Regions from separate parts of the Franzmannia qiaohouensis genome, predicted to be linked through region 1. Evidence: predicted binding sites of a transcription regulator. Region 1 holds the regulator's gene; the other holds the start of a gene.
The links. Region 1 encodes FNR, which switches genes on or off when oxygen is low (the NO sensors DNR and NnrR bind a similar motif). Its sites were predicted from a motif close to TTGATNTANATCAA; they were not measured.
Positions count from the first base shown of each region.

Region 1 (7,864 bases):
GCGAGCATCGTCGACCTCACCGACCGCGCCTTCACCAGCCGCCCCAAGATCGCCGAAGCCGCGGCGCGCATGGCCCACCTGTTCGTGCTGCGGCTGCTGGTAGTGGTGGTCGGTGTGGCCGCGGTGTGGTGGTTCATCGACCCCTCGCGGGTGCTGTGGGTAACGCTGTCGGTGCTGGTGGTGACTTGCCCCTGCGCGCTGGCACTGGCCACCCCCACCGCGCTCACCGCCGGCCACGGCCAGCTGCGCCGGCGCGGCGTGCTGGTGACCCGCGCCCACGCCATCGAGGGGTTGTCCCAAGCGACCCGGGTGATCTTCGACAAGACCGGCACCCTGACCCGCGGCGAGATGCAGCTGGTCGACACCCGGCCGCTGGGTGAGCAGCGCGACGCCGCCCGGCTGCGCCAGCTGGCCGCCGCCCTGGAGGCCCACTCGGAACACCCCATCGCCCGGGCGTTTCGCCCTCACCGGCTGGCCACGCTGCGCGCCAGCGAGGTAGTCAGCCGCCCCGGACTGGGCCTCGAGGGCGACATCGACGGCCTGCGATATCGCCTCGGCAAGCCGGCCTTCGCCGCCCCCGAGCACGACCTCGAGCCACCCAGCGACGGCCAGTGGCTGCTGCTCGCCGCCGCCGGCGAGCCGCTGGCCTGGTTCGGCCTGCGCGACCACCTGCGCGAAGACGCGGCGGCCACCGTGGAGGGGCTCAAGGCCCAGGGCCTGGCGGTCAGCCTGCTGTCGGGGGACACTCCGGCCTCGGTGTCGGCGCTTGCCGCCCAGCTCGGCATCGACGACTGGCAGGCCGCTGCCAGCCCCGAGGACAAGCTGGCGCGGATCGAGGCCTACCAGGCCGACGGCGAGCAAGTCATCATGGTCGGCGACGGCATCAACGACGTGCCGGTGCTGGCCGGTGCCGACGTCTCGATCGCCATGAACGGCGCCACCGATCTGGCCCGCACCAGCGCCGATGCCGTCTTGCTCAGCCCCCGCCTGGGGCGTATCGTCGAGGCCATCGAGCTGACCCGCGCCACGCGCCGGATCATCCGCCAGAACCTGATCTGGTCGGTGTGCTACAACGCCTCGGCGCTGCCGATTGCCGCGCTGGGCATCGTGCCACCCTGGGTCGCTGCGCTGGGCATGTCGGCGAGTTCACTGGTGGTAGTGGGCAACGCCCTACGCCTGACCCGTATGCAGCCGCGCAGCCCTGCATCGCCCACCCCCTCACCGGAGCCCGCATGACGATTCTCTATCTGCTGATTCCGCTGACGCTGATCCTGCTGGCCCTGGCCGTCTGGGCGTTCTTCTGGGCGGTGCGCAACGATCAGTTCGAGGATCTCGAGGGCCCCGCGCACCGCATCCTGTTCGACGAGGACGAGAACGACCTCACCCCCGAGGAGCGCCAGCGCCGCCGCGACCAGGCCGCCGCCCGAGACGCCTCGCGACAGCAGGACGACCCGCCGCACTGATGGATCCCACCGGCCTCGACCTACCTCCGCTGGCCGCCGCCTTCGTGTTCGGCCTGCTCGGCGGCGCCCACTGCATCGGCATGTGCGGCGGCATCATGAGCGCACTGACCTTCGCCGTACCGCCCAGCATGCGCCACCCGGCGCGCCTCAGCGGCCTGCTGCTGGGCTACAACCTGGGCCGCATCGCCAGCTACATGGTCGCCGGCGCGCTGGTCGCCGGCCTCGGCACCCTGATCGGCGGCCTGGCCGGCGGGGTACGCCTGGTGTTCCAGGGGCTGGCGGCGATCATGCTGATCCTGATGGCGCTGTACATCGCCAACTGGTGGAAGGGCCTGCTCGTGGTCGAGCGGCTTGGCCGACGCCTGTGGCGCCATATCGAGCCCTTCGGCCGTCGCTTGATGCCGGTGGTCAAGATCCCCCAGGCGGTGGCCCTGGGTGCGGTGTGGGGCTGGCTGCCGTGCGGGCTGGTCTACTCGATGCTGGCCTGGAGCCTGACCCTGGCCAGCCCACTGCAGGGTGCAGCGCTGATGGCTGCCTTCGGGCTCGGCACCCTGCCCGCGGTGCTGGCCACCGGCATGGCCGCCCACAGCCTGGCGCGGCTGATCCGCCACCCCGCCACCCGCGCGGTGGCCGCGCTGAGCATCATTGCCTTCGCGCTCTGGCAGCTATGGCGGCTGGTGCCCGGCGCCACCGGCCACTGAGTGATTAAATAACCAGAGCAGCTACCACCGGGTCGGCTCCGCGGCCATAGTGAGGGACGCCGGGGGCAGGTCGAGGCCAGTGGTTGAGCGGGTCTGCGCAGCTAGCTAGCAGCACCGCTCAGGACTGTTCCGGCGGCAGGTCTACGAGGTGGCGCTGTAAACCATCCCTGGGCGCTACCGATGCCATCCATGGCATCGAAACCCCCTCTCCGACCTGCCACCGGCGTCCTTCGCTAAGTGCAGCGCCGATAGCCTGGGTACGAATGCGCGGCAACTTGATCCAACGCAAGATCGTCGCGCCGCGCCGGCGCTAGCATGGGCGCAAGATCCTCGTCAGGAGTGCCCACCATGTCTTACGCCACGCCCATCGCGCCGCCCCAGGCGGCGGCGTCCTCCGCCTGGGACGAGGCGCTGATTCGCCGCTACGACGTCAGCGGGCCGCGCTACACTTCATACCCTACCGCGCTGTCGTTTCACGACGGCGTCGGCGCAGAGGCGTTGACCGATGCGCTGACGCGCAGCAATGCCGGCGGCCGGCCGCTGTCGCTCTACGTGCATGTGCCGTTCTGCCGCAAGATCTGCTTCTACTGCGCCTGCAACAAGATCGCCACCAAGAATACCCGCCTGGCCGAGCCCTACCTGGCCAGGCTAGACCGCGAGATGGTGCTCGCCGCGCGGCATCTGGACACCTCAAGACCGGTCAGCCAACTGCACTGGGGCGGCGGCACCCCAACCTTCCTGACCCTCGACCAGATGGGCGACCTGGTCGACCGTCTGGATAGCCGCTTCGGGCTCAGCAGCGACCCCAAGCGTGACTACGCCATCGAGATCGACCCCCGCGAAGCCAATATGCTGACCCTGCGCCACCTGCAGGCGCTGGGCTTCAACCGCATCAGCCTCGGCGTCCAGGACCTCGACCTGCGGGTCCAGAAGGCCATCAACCGCGTGCAGCCTCGCGTGCTTACCGAGACCCTGGTCGACGAGGCACGGCGACTGGGGTTCCGCTCGCTGAACATGGACCTGATCTACGGCCTGCCCCACCAGACCCGCGACAGCTTCGCCGCGACGCTCGAGCAGGTCATCGACATGGGCCCGGCACGGCTCTCGGTGTTCAACTACGCGCACATGCCACAGCGCTTCGCGCCGCAGCGGCGCATCAGCGAGGCCGACCTGCCCAGCGCCGAGGAGAAGCTCGCCATCCTGCGCACCACCATCGACATGCTCGAGGCCGCCGGCTACGTGCATATCGGCATGGACCACTTCGCGCGCCCCGACGATAGCCTCGCCGTGGCCCAACGCCAGGGCACCCTGCAGCGCAACTTCCAGGGCTACTCGAGCCACGCCGACAGCGACCTGGTGGGCCTCGGGGTCTCGGCGATCTCGCGGGTCGACGACCTCTATGCCCAGAATCCCAGCGACCTGGCCGGCTACGAGGCAGCGCTCGACGCCGGACGCCTGGCGACCCAGCGCGGCGTGCGCCTGAGCCAGGACGACCTGTATCGCCGCTACGCCATCGAGCGCCTGATGTGCGACATGCACCTCGACCTGGCCGAGCTCGGCACCCGCTTCGGCATCGACGCCGAGCGCTACTTTGCCGACAGCCTGCGCCAGTTGGAGGGTGCCGAACGCGACGGCCTGATGATGCGCCGCGGCCTGACCTTGACGGCCACCCCGATCGGCAAGCTGCTGATTCGCCACCTGGCGATGGCCTTCGACGCCCATCTCACGCCTGGCCAGGGGCCGCGCTACTCGAGGATCCTATGAGCTCACCGGAAAGTATTCTTTGCCGTAGCGCCATGATCCACCATACTGAGGGCAACGCCACCACCCAGGAGGAGGTCATGCCAGCCCCCGCCACCGCTCCAAGAAGCGCACGACTGCACGAGACGCGCTGCCAGACCTGCAGCCTGAGCTCACTGTGCCTGCCGCTGGCTCTGGAGCTCTCCGACGTCGACCAGTTCGACGCCATCATCCGCCGTCGCGCGCCACTCAAGAAGGGCGAGACGCTGTTCCGCCAGGGCGAGGCGTTCACCAGCGTGTTTGCGGTGCGCTCGGGCAGCCTCAAGCAGCTGGCCAGCGAGGGCAACGGCGAGGACCAGCTGACCAACTTCTATCTGCCCAGCGAGCTGGTCGGCCTCGACGCCATCGACGACGAGCTGTACCCCGGTACGGTCACTGCCCTCGAGACCACCACGGTGTGCGAGATCCCCTTCGACCGCCTGGACCATCTCTCCGAACAGTTACCGGAGCTGCGCACACAGCTGTTTCGCAGCATGAGCAAGGAGATGCGCGACGACCGCCGCATGATGCGCCTGCTATCGCGCAAGACCGCCGACGAGCGCCTGGCCAGCTTCCTGATCGGGCTGTCGAATCGCTTCCGCCGCCGCGGCTACTCCGCCTACAGTTTCCGGCTGTCGATGTCGCGCGCCGACATCGGCAACTACCTGGGCCTGGCAGTGGAAACCGTCAGCCGCATTCTCGGCCGCTTCCAGCAGCAGCAGCTGGTGTCGGTGGCCGGCCGCGAGGTCAATATCCTCGACCTGTCGGCACTCGAGTCTCTCGCCGAGGGCGACGGCTGCCTCTAGCCATCTCCGACCGCGAAACCGACAGCGCCCCCGCCGAGTGATCGGCGGGGGCGCTGTGCATCTGCATCGCAGAGTCTGCGACTAGGCCTGGCGGGCCAGGTCCAAGGCCTCGATCCGATTGGCCTGGCGCTGGGCCTGCTGGTCCTCGAGCCCGGCGAAATCGAACAGCTCGCGGTCGGCGAGCTGCGACGGCGCCACGTTGGTCACCGCCTTGAACATGGTCTCGAGCCGCCCGGGGTGCTTGGCCTCCCACTCAGCGAGCATCTCCTTGACCACCTGGCGCTGCAGATTGGGCTGCGAGCCGCACAGGTTGCAGGGAATGATCGGGAACGCCATGCGCCGGGCGAACTCGGCGATGTCCGCCTCGCGGCAGTAGGCCAGCGGTCGGATCACGATGTTCTTGCCATCGTCGGCGAGCAGCTTGGGCGGCATCGCCTTGAGGCTGCCGCCGAAGAACATATTGAGAAACAGCGTCTCGAGAATATCCTCGCGGTGGTGGCCCAGCGCCACCTTGGTGGCACCGATCTCTTCGGCGAAGCCGTACAGCGAGCCGCGCCGCAGCCGCGAGCAGAGCGCGCAGGTGGTCTTGCCCTCGGGGGTCTTCTCCTTGACCACCGAGTAGGTGTCGCGCTCGAGGATATGGTAGTCGACGCCAGCGGCGTCGAGATACTCGGGCAATACGTGTTCGGGAAAGCCGGGCTGCTTCTGGTCGAGGTTAACGGCGACCAGCGAGAAGTCCACCGGCGCGCTGCGCTGCAGGCTGCGCAGGATCTCGAGCATGGTGTAGGAGTCCTTGCCACCGGACAGGCAGACCATGACCTTGTCGCCGTCGCGGATCATGCCGTAGTCGATGATCGCGTTGCCCACCTGCCGACGCAGGCGCTTCTGCAGCTTGTTGAACTCACGCTTGTCGCGGGCGTCGCTGACGCCCGCCGCCTGGGGAGGAAGTATCTCGGACATGATCGCAGCATCGGGGCCGGAAATGGTCGGCCATCTTACCATCGCCGCGCAACGACGTCAGTCGCCGCGCATCGCCCCCTTCTCCAGGCGCAGGTACATGAGCGCCGCGGTGACCGCGTCGCCCAGCGCGGTATGACGGCCGATCACCGGCACGTCGAGGGCCTTGGCCACCGCCTCGAAGCGCAGGTTGGGCTCGATCTCGGGATGCGCGCGCCGCAGGTCACGCACGTAGCGCTGCGAGACTTCGATCAGCGAATTGGGCAGGTCGAAGCCGAAGCGCGGGCGCAGGTGGCGGTTGAGTATCGCTATGTCGAAGTCCAGGCACCAGCCCATCAGCGGCCGGTTGCCGATGAAGTCGAGCAGCTTGTCCAGCGCCTCCTCGACGCAGTCGCCACCGGCCAGATCGATGCCGCGCAGGCCGTGGATACGGATCGAGTCGCCGTTGAGGCTGGCCGGACGCTGCAGGCGCAGGTCGAGAGACTCGCTGGTCAGCACCCGGCCGTCGCGTACCTTGACCGCGGCGATCGATACCAGCTCGGCACTGCGGGTATCGAGACCGGTGGTCTCGCAGTCGATGGCCACCATCTCGTTGCCGGTATAAGGGTGAAACAGCCAGCCATACTCGCCTTCGGCATGACGACGTCGGTCGCTGGCTCGGCGCAGGGCGCGCAGCATGTGAACCTCCATGGCTCGGTTATCGTCGTTGTTCAGGCCGAAGCGGAGCCTCAGCTGTATTCCAGATGAAAGCGCTGTGACAGCCGCTGCTTGAAGTCCTTGACCATGTGCAGCGCCTCGCGCAGCAGGTCGCGCTCCAGCGACGAGAGCTGCTGTACCACCACCCGGTTGGCATCCTCGCTGTCGCCGTCACGCTCGAGCTGCTGACGCAGGCGCAGCTCGGTGAACAGCGCCAGCGCCTCGCCCAGATCCTCGGCGAAATTGGCCTCGAGGCGGCCGTCCTCGGCCAGGGCGTCGAGCCGGTCGAGGGTCGAGGTGGCGCGAATGCCGCGCTCCAGCGCCAGGGTGCGAACACCGTGGACGATGGGAAAGATGCCGCCCTTCTTGATATCGATGCCGTGCTGGGGCTTCTTCAGCGAGCCGAACAGCGTCAACGGCGTGGAGAAGCGCAGCGCGGTGCGCGCGAAATAGGAGAGCAGTATCTCGTCGCGACGGCAGCGCTCGAACAGCTCGTCGCGCACCTGCTCGAGCAGTGCGGTCTGACCCGCCACGGCGTGGGCGTCGAGCATGATGGCGAGCTTCATCAGGCTATCGCCGTCGCGGCGTGCGGCCCAGCGCGCGATGCGCTCGCGCCACTCGCTGACGCTACCCACCCAGTCGGGGTTGGAGACCATGATATTGCCCGGGCACGGCGGGTAGCCGAGGCGAATCAGGGTCTCGGTGACCTCGCGCATCTGCGCCTCGCACTCCGGCCAGGCGTGGCCGTCGGCCAGGATCAGCGCATTGTCCTGGTCGGTCTTGAGAATCTGCTCGCCGCGCCCCTCGCTGCCCATCACGATCAGACAGCTGGCGTCGCGATGCACCTCGTCGATGGCGAAGCCCCACGCCTTGGCCATGATGCGGCCATTGAGAGCCGCCAACAGGCCCATGGCGAAGCGCAGCTTGACCCCTTGGGCCATCAGCGCACGCACCAGCTCCGGCGTACGCGCGCTGGCACGGGCCAGCTCGTCGAGGCTATCGGCCTGCTCGACCTGCAGGCTGACCACGTAGCTGCGGCTGGAGAAGAAGCTCAGCACGTCGGTGAGCTCGACCACGCCCACCGGCTTGCCCTCCTCGACTACCACCACTCGTGCCACCTCGTGACGGGTCATGCGCACCAGCGCCTCGAACAGATACTGCTCGGCGCCGGCGGTGACCAGTTCGAAGTGCGCCACCTCGATGGCCGGGCGCTGCTGGTCCAGGCCCTCGATGACCACGGCATTGAGCAGGTCGGTCTTGGTGACCATGCCGAAGCGCTCGCCGTCGCACACCAGCAGGCTATCGGCGTGGCTGGCATTGAGCGTGCTCACCGCATCGAAGATGCTGGTCGCCTGGTCGACCACCAGCGGCTCGCGCATGCATTCGCCGATGCGCGCCAGCATGAAGCCGGCCATGGTCACCCCGCCCTCGGCGCGGCGCTCGGTGAGCAAACGCGCCTTGT
Region 1 covers NZ_JARWAM010000003.1:225,101-232,964, forward strand. Annotated here, with positions in the region: gene QC821_RS05270 (heavy metal translocating P-type ATPase) at 1-1,236, shown strand, start outside; gene ccoS (cbb3-type cytochrome oxidase assembly protein CcoS) at 1,233-1,463, shown strand; gene QC821_RS05280 (sulfite exporter TauE/SafE family protein) at 1,463-2,164, shown strand; gene hemN (oxygen-independent coproporphyrinogen III oxidase) at 2,513-3,928, shown strand; gene fnr (fumarate/nitrate reduction transcriptional regulator Fnr) at 4,006-4,749, shown strand; gene ttcA (tRNA 2-thiocytidine(32) synthetase TtcA) at 4,831-5,709, opposite strand; gene QC821_RS05300 (3'-5' exonuclease) at 5,767-6,384, opposite strand; gene QC821_RS05305 (putative nucleotidyltransferase substrate binding domain-containing protein) at 6,435-7,864, opposite strand, start outside.

Region 2 (7,864 bases), on a different contig from region 1:
GAACTTGTAGATGTATTCGAAGCGCGCGTCGTCGCCGGAGTAGGCGACCACCGGCTGGCCCTCCACCGCCGGGGCGAAGATCACCCCTTCGTGGGCGAAGCGGCCCAGGTGGGTGCGCTTGATCGGCGTGGAGGCCGGGTCCATGGGGTCGATCTCGACCATCCAGCCGAAGGCGTGGGGCTCGTTGCGGTAGTCCTCGCTGGCGGAGGCGCCGCGGGCGCTGGCGTCGAAGCGCAGATACTCGTCGGCGCCACTGGTCGCACGGTGCCATTGGTAGCGACCGCTGTCGCGGGTCTCGATGCCGTAGCGCGCCTGGCGACGGTCGATCTCGGTGTCGCTGTTGGCGAAGTAGCCGGCCCAGTTCTCCTCGGCGGCCAGGTAGGTGTTCCACGGGGTGACGCCGTGGGCGCAGTTGTTGAGGGTGCCGCGGGTCATGCTGCCGTCCGGGCTGTACTTGGTCACCACGTGCTCGGTGCCGGCTACCGGCCCGGCCAGACGCATCGGCGTCAGGCCGGTGATGCGGCGGTTGTGAGCGTCCTCGACCACCTGCCACTGGCCCTGGTTGTCCGCTCGCACGCGCACCACGGTCACGCCGTGGGCGTTGAGCTCCTTGAGCACCTGGTCGTCGTCGCGGCTGCCGTCCTCGTTCTGCGGGAAGCCGCTGCGGTCGAGGGCTAGCCCTGCCGCCGCGGCGTGCAGGAAGCGCGGCTCGATGTACTCATGATTCATCACCAGCAGGCCGTCGCGGGAACTGCCCTGCAGCGGGAAGAAGTGCATGCCGTCGTGGTGGCTGCCGACCTGGTGGGCCTGGTCCTCACCGCTGGCGGCGAGCGAGTAGGCGGGCATCGCGCCGCTGATCGGGGTGCCCATGGGCAGCATGGCTTGTACCCGGTAACCGTCGGGCACGATCACGGCGTCGGCGGCGCTGGTGGGAATGGCCGAGAAGCCGAGGCTGGGTGCCGCCGCAGCGCTTCCCTCGGCGGCGAAAGCAGAGGAGAACGGCAGGTGCGTGGCCATGGCGCCGGCGACGAAAGTGGCCAGGCTGCCGCGCAGCACGCTGCGCCGACTGAGACGCGTCTCCAGGATATCGCCGAAATAGGGGTTACCGGACGTATTGCTGAGCGGCTCGTCGCCGTCGGCGAGAATCGGATCGACCGCGCCGGGTCGCTGCGGGTGTTTCATGGCCATGTCTCCTCATGTGGAACGAGACGCCATTGTTGGCAGCCTAGATGACATTAGCATGACCTAATGGCGTCGTTTGGGTGACATGAGTTGATATGGATCAAGTAACGCCGTGTCTTGCCTTGCGCCAGCTCGCGCCTCGTCGACACTGTAGAGCTAACTGATGAGGAGGGCGTATGGCATTGCGTCTCTACCGCGGCGACTTGCTGCTGATCGTCGCGCTGCTGGTGCCGCTGGTGGTGGCCGCGCCGAGGCTGGGCTGGCCGCCGGGGGAGGCGGCGGCGCTGCTCGGCTGGGTGGGGCGCGTCAGCGGCATTGTGGGGCTTGCCATGCTGCTGGTGACCGCGGCCTTGAGTATCCGGCTGCCGGGATTCGACCGCTGGTTCGGTGGGCTCGACCGGCTCTGGCAGCTGCACCGGCTGCTCGGTTTCAGCGCCTTTATCCTGATCATGCTGCACGTGCTGGCCCTGGGCCTGGCGCGGGTGCCGGCGGGTCTTGACGTGGCGGTGCTGACGCTGTTTCCGCCGCCGTCGCAGCTGGCACTGTGGAGCGGCTGGCTGGCCTGGCTGGCGATGGTGATCTTCCTGGCGCCGACCTTCCAGTTCTTCGGGCGGCTCGACTACCAGCGCTGGAAGGGGCTACACATGCTCTCGGCAGCGGCGCTGCTGCTGGCGCTGGGCCACGCGTTACCGCTGGCGGGGGAGACCTGGCCGTGGTGGCTGCTCGGCGCCCTTGGCGCTGGTGCCATGGTGTGGCGCAAGCTGCTGTCGCCATCGCTTGCTCGCCACCCCTACCGGGTGGAGTGCGTCGCGCCGCTGGCCCGCGGGGTGGTGGAAATTGCGCTGCGCCCAGAGGCCCGCGGGCTTGGCTATCGCCCCGGCCAGTTCGTCTATCTCACGCCGCTCGACGAGTCGTTGACGGCGGGGCGGGGTGAAGAGCATCCCTACACCATCGCCTCGGCACCGCATGACCCGCTGCTGCGGGTCGGCATCAAGGATCTCGGCGACGCCAGTCATGCGCTGCAGACGGTCAGTGTGGGTAGCCGGGTAATGTTGGAGGGCCCCTACGGCGACTTCTTCGCCGCGCACCATCCTGATCGCGATGCGCTATGGCTGGGCGGTGGCATCGGTATCACGCCGTTCGTCAGCGCGGCGCGGGGCATGGCCGACCTGGACGAGGGGCGCGGCGTGCAGCTGTTCTACCTGGCCAATGGCCCTGACCGCGCCTACTACCTCGATGAGCTTACCCGCTGCGCCGGGGAGAACGAGTGCTTCACGGTGACGGCCCACTTCTATCGCGAGCTGGGCCCGCTGACCGAATCCTTCCTGCGACACCACTGCCCGGACTACGCCGACCGAGAGATCTACCTGTGCGGCCCGCCCGGGATGATTGGCCACCTGCGTGACCTGCTTGACGCCCAAGGCGTGCCGGCCGCGCGCATCCACTGCGAGGTCTTCGATTTCCTATGAACAAGTTTGCCTATAGTGCCTTCATTGCCTTCCTGGCCAGTATCGGTACCCTGGTGTCGGTGCATGCGCTGTCTTCGGACGATGAGACCGACGGGGCGTCCGAGACGCGCGACATTACGCTCGACGAGCTGGCCGAGCACGCCAGTGCCGAGAGCTGCTGGAAGGCCATTCACGGCGGCGTCTACGACATCACCGACTATGTGCCTGACCACCCCACCGAGGAAGAGGTCATCCTCGAGTGGTGCGGTCGCGAATCCAGCGAAGCGTGGGACAACAAGAGCCCCGGGAGACCGCATAGCCCGGGTGCCGAGCGCCAGCTCGAGAACTACCGTATCGGGCGCCTGGTCGATGATCAGGGCGAGCCGCTCAGCGGCGACGTCGAGGAAACCAGCGCAGACGCTGAGCGGCAGGATGCCAGGCCAGCGGCGTCGGTATCGCCCGCCGAGGACCAGCGCCTGCACCAGGCCATGCTGGGCCAGCCCATGGATGGCCACTACCGGGGCGTGTTCACTGATCGTGGAGAGATACAGGTCAATATCACCTTCGACCTGCGCGATGGCCACCTGACCGACGTCAACTTCCGCCATCTCGCCTATCGCGGCGTCGACTACCTGACCCTTGAGGAGGGTGATGACCTCTACCCGGTGATGGTCCAGCACCGCCGGATCACCGAGTGGCTGGAGGGCGAGCCGTTGACTGCTATATTCGCGCTCTACGAGCCGGCGCGCGTGGTCGACGAGGTAGACGGCTTCAGCGGCGCCACCCTGCGCGGCGCCAAGGTGATCTCGGCGATGCGCGACGGCCTCAACCGCGGTGTCTACAGCTGGCCGTGAGGGCGCGTTAGGCTGGTACGAAAAATCGGCGAGCGCAGGCAGTTTTCGTATAGAGCCTAGCCCAGTGGCCAGTTCGCGGCGCCGATAACCCACAGCCATGCGGCGATCAGCGCGAAGTGGCCGGGGTACCAGGCCAGCCACAGCCGCCGCGGCATCGCCATGCCGACCTGGGGCACGCGCTGGGCGGCGCCGGCAGCGAGCAGCAGCACCGCCAGGCAGGTGGCCACGGTGAACGACTTGGCCATGTCCGAGGCGTTCATCTGGCCCGCCACCCACAGCGCCGGGAATGCCGCGGCGGCGGCCAGCAGGCGTGCCGAAAAGTGGGTTCCGGCCTGGCTCAGGTGGTGCATGGCGAACATCAGCAGCGGGATCAGCAGCAGGCCGTTGTGGCCGTATTCGACCCAGTTGCCGAGCAGGTACCAGGCGACCAGCGTTGCCGCGGCGCCGAGTGCTGCCCAGTGCGCGGCCAGCTCGCCGCGCCCCTGACGGGCCGCCAGTTCACGCAGCCAGGCGCCGCCGCAAAGCCCCGCCGCCAGCGTGAAGCAGACATTCAGGATAAAGGCGTCCGAGGCCCGCGGCATCATCATGTAGGGCAGCTGCGCGACGAGGCCGATGATCAGGATGCGCCGCGCGTAGCGCTGCGGGTTGCGAGTGTTGAACAACCCGTGCCAGGCGACCATGGCGGCAAACAGCGGGAAGGCGATGCGCCCGATCGAGGAGCCGGCCCAGTCGAGCTGCCAGCTTTCGGGCAGCACGTAGCGGGTCAGGTGATCGATGGTCATGGTGGCCAGGGCCAGCCACTGGCCCCAGGCGGTCCAGGTCGAGGCGGGGCGAAATGCATCGGGTGCGGCGCTTGCCGTAGCGCTCATCGTTACCTCCGGATTGTAGCGATGGGGTCGGCCATGAATGAAACGTCGGCTCAGGCGTCGGGCCTGGGACGGTAGCGGCGATCATCATAGACCGCCATGGGCTCGCTCCTGACATCTTCCACCCAACTCGGTGGCTTGAGATAGCTCCAGGCGGCCTGCACCTGGCCGTGCGGATCGGCGATGGCCAGTCGTCGGCGGCGATAACCGTCGCGGTCATTGACCCGCTCGAGGCGGTCGAGTTCATCCAGGGTCGGGGCGTCGACCCGGAACAGCTCGCCCTGGACCTTGAGTCCCTGGCCCTGGGCGTCGACCAGCACCGGCGAGTAACGCGGACCGTTGAGCACCAGCGGAAAGGGCTCGCAGGTCACCGCCAGGTCGAGGAATTCGGCCTCACCGAGGTAGCCTGCGTGGTTGGCGAAGCCGCGCTTGAGGGTGCCGTACACGAACAGCAGATGGGGCATGGGATCCTCCCGGTCAGGCTGGGCCTGGTCGTCCTGACAGGATAGTCTGATGCTAGAGATACAGGGTCAAGTGTGGGCCACTCAAGGACACTGGGATGCGCAGCGGTTTCGGGTTCGATCTACGCAGCATGGAAATCTTCGTCGAGACCCTGGAGCAGGGCAGCCAGAGCGCCGCCGCACGGCGCCTGGGGCTCAAGCAGTCGTCGGTATCCCAGAGCCTGGCCACCCTCGAGGAGGGGCTTGGCGTCAGCCTGTTCAAGCGCAACGCCCGGCCGCTGGAGCCAACCAGTGCCGGACGCTTCTTCTACGACCGCGCCCGGCGCCTGCTCGACGAGGCGCGCAGCACCCGCCGCGAGCTGGTCTCTGGCGCCTTCGGCCAACTGCATCAGGTGCGCCTGGCGCTGGTCGACTCGCTGGCCACGGCGGTGGGCCAGCCGCTGATCGAGCTGATCAAGCGCCATACCCGCGACTACACCCTGACCACCGGGCTGTCGCACATGCACAGCCATGCCCTGCTGACCCGCCATGTCGACATCATCGTCTCCGACGACCGCCTCGAGAACTATGACGGCCTCGAGCGCCACGCGGTGCTGCGCGAGCCCTTCGTGCTGGTGGCGCCGGCCAGCTGGTCGGGGCCCCTCGACAACCTGCGCTGGCTGGCCCGCCAGCTCGACTTCGTACGCTACACGCCGCAGTCGCTGATCGGCCAGGCCATCGAGCGCCACCTGCGCCTCAACCGGCTCGAGTTGCCGGCGCGCCTGCACCTCGACAACACCTTCGCCGTGCTGCGTCTGGTCAGTGCCGGCGCCGGCTGGACCATCACCACCCCGCTGTGCCTCTACCAGGCCGGCCTGGAGACCCTCCAGGTGCGCGTCGCAGCGCTGCCGGTGGCACCGCTGCAGCGCGAGTTGACGCTGGTTTCGCGGCGTGACGAACTCGGCGACCTGCCCGCCCAGCTGGCCCGCGATGCCCGCCGCCTGCTGGAGATACGCTTTCGCCAGGAGCTCGACCGCGGCCTGCCGTGGCTCTCCTCCGAGGTCTCCACCCAGCCCTGAGTGTGGGCATTTCAGCGTCACGAATGCGCCTTCGGCGTGCACTATCGATTTTTCCTATAGCAGCGGCGTCGGTGCGACCGATGCTCTTTGCCAGATGCCGAATCCGCGTCCAAGACTGAAAGACATTCGATGTGCGACGCGGGAACTGCAACCCAATGCCAACAACAATAAGCGCCTATGTACGCTGGGTAGAGCGCCTCAACCGCGGGGTGGGGCGGCTGGTGATGTACATGATCTTCCTGATGATGGGGCTGCTGCTGTACGCCTCCTTCTCGCGCTCAGTGCTCAATGCGCCGCTGCTGTGGGGCGTGGAGATGTCACAGTTCATGCTCGCCAGCTACTACCTGCTGGGCGGCGCCTACGCCATGCAGATGGGCGCCCATGTGCGCATGGACCTGTTCTACAGCCGCTGGTCGCCGCGCACCCAGGCGGCGGTGGATGCCGTCACCATCCTGTTTCTGATCACCTTTCTGGTCACCCTGCTGCTGGGCGGTATCTCCAGCACCCAGTACGCGCTGGAGTACGGCCAGCGCAACCACTCCTCCTGGGCGCCGCCGCTGGCGCCGATCAAGCTGATCATGTGCCTTGGCATCGTGCTGATGCTGCTGCAGGCCTTCGCCACCTTCTTCCGTGATCTGGGCGCGGCGCTGGGTCGCCCCATCGACGAGGAGGGCGAGGCATGAGCTATGAGATGATCGCGCTGCTGATGTTCTCGACCATGATGCTGCTGCTGTTGACCGGCCAGCGGGTGTTCGGGGTGATCGGCTTCGTCGGCGCCGCCGCGGCGCTGCTGCTGTGGGGCGACGGCGGGGTGGAGATGCCGTTCAACGCCAGCTTCGTGCTGATGAACTGGTACCCGCTGTTGACCCTGCCGCTGTTCGTGTTCATGGGCTACATGCTCTCCGAGTCGGGCATCGCCGGCGACCTCTACGAGATGTTTCACGTATGGATGGGCTCGCTGAAGGGCGGCCTGGCGGTGGGCACCATCGGCCTGATGGTGGTGGTCTCGGCGATGAACGGCCTGAGCGTGGCGGGCATGGCGATCGGCGCCAGCATCGCCCTGCCCGAGCTGCTGCGTCGCGGCTACGACAAGATCATGGTCACTGGGGTGATCCAGGCCGGCAGTTCGCTGGGCATCCTGGTGCCGCCCAGCGTGGTGCTGGTGCTCTACGGCATGATCGCGCGTCAGCCGGTGGGCAAGCTGTGGCTGGCCGGGGTGTTCCCGGGGCTGATCCTGGCGGCGATGTTCGTGATCTACATCGTGGTGCGCTGCCGGCTGCAGCCGAGCCTGGGGCCGGCGCTGCCCGTCGAGGAGCGCACCATGCAGCTGGGCGCCAAGCTCAAGCTGCTCAGTGCCGGCATCCTGCCGCTGCTGATCTTCTTCTCGATGACCGGGCTGTTCCTGATGGGCGTCACCAGCCTGGTCGAGAGCGCCGCCTATGGCGCCTTCGCGGCGACCCTGGCGGCGCTGGTCAAGGGCCGCCTTACCCGCGCGGTGATCGAGGTCACGGTGCGCCGCACCCTGGGCATCAGCTGCATGTTCATGTGGATCATTCTCGCCGCACTGTGCTTCGGCGCGGTGTTCGACGGCCTGGGCGCGGTGCGCGCCATCGAGAACGTCTTCCTCGACCGCATGGGCCTCGGCCCCTGGGAGATCCTGCTGATGATGCAGCTCTCCTACATCCTGATGGGCATGTTCCTCGACGACACCGCGATGCTGGTGATCGTCGCCCCGCTCTACGTGCCGCTGGTGGTCAGCCTGGGCTTCGACCCGGTGTGGTACGGGGTGCTCTACACCATCACCGTGCAGATCGCCTACATGACCCCGCCGTTCGGCTACAACCTGTTCCTGATGCGCGCCATGGCGCCCCCCGAGGTGACGCTTGGCGACATCTACCGCAGCGTCTGGCCGTTCGTGATGATCATGCTGCTGGGGCTGGGTTTGATAACCGCCTTTCCGCAGCTGGCGCTGTGGCTGCCGGAACTCTACTACGG
Region 2 covers NZ_JARWAM010000010.1:109,698-117,561, reverse strand. Annotated here, with positions in the region: gene QC821_RS14855 (PhoX family protein) at 1-1,182, opposite strand, end outside; gene QC821_RS14850 (ferredoxin reductase family protein) at 1,359-2,651, shown strand; gene QC821_RS14845 (cytochrome b5-like heme/steroid binding domain-containing protein) at 2,648-3,484, shown strand; gene QC821_RS14840 (TraX family protein) at 3,541-4,353, opposite strand; gene QC821_RS14835 (gamma-glutamylcyclotransferase family protein) at 4,404-4,814, opposite strand; gene QC821_RS14830 (LysR family transcriptional regulator) at 4,910-5,869, shown strand; gene QC821_RS14825 (TRAP transporter small permease subunit) at 6,025-6,552, shown strand; gene QC821_RS14820 (TRAP transporter large permease) at 6,549-7,864, shown strand, end outside.
Region 2: a site for FNR is predicted at 1,273-1,286, ahead of QC821_RS14850 (ferredoxin reductase family protein). Genes of this name have one in related genera too.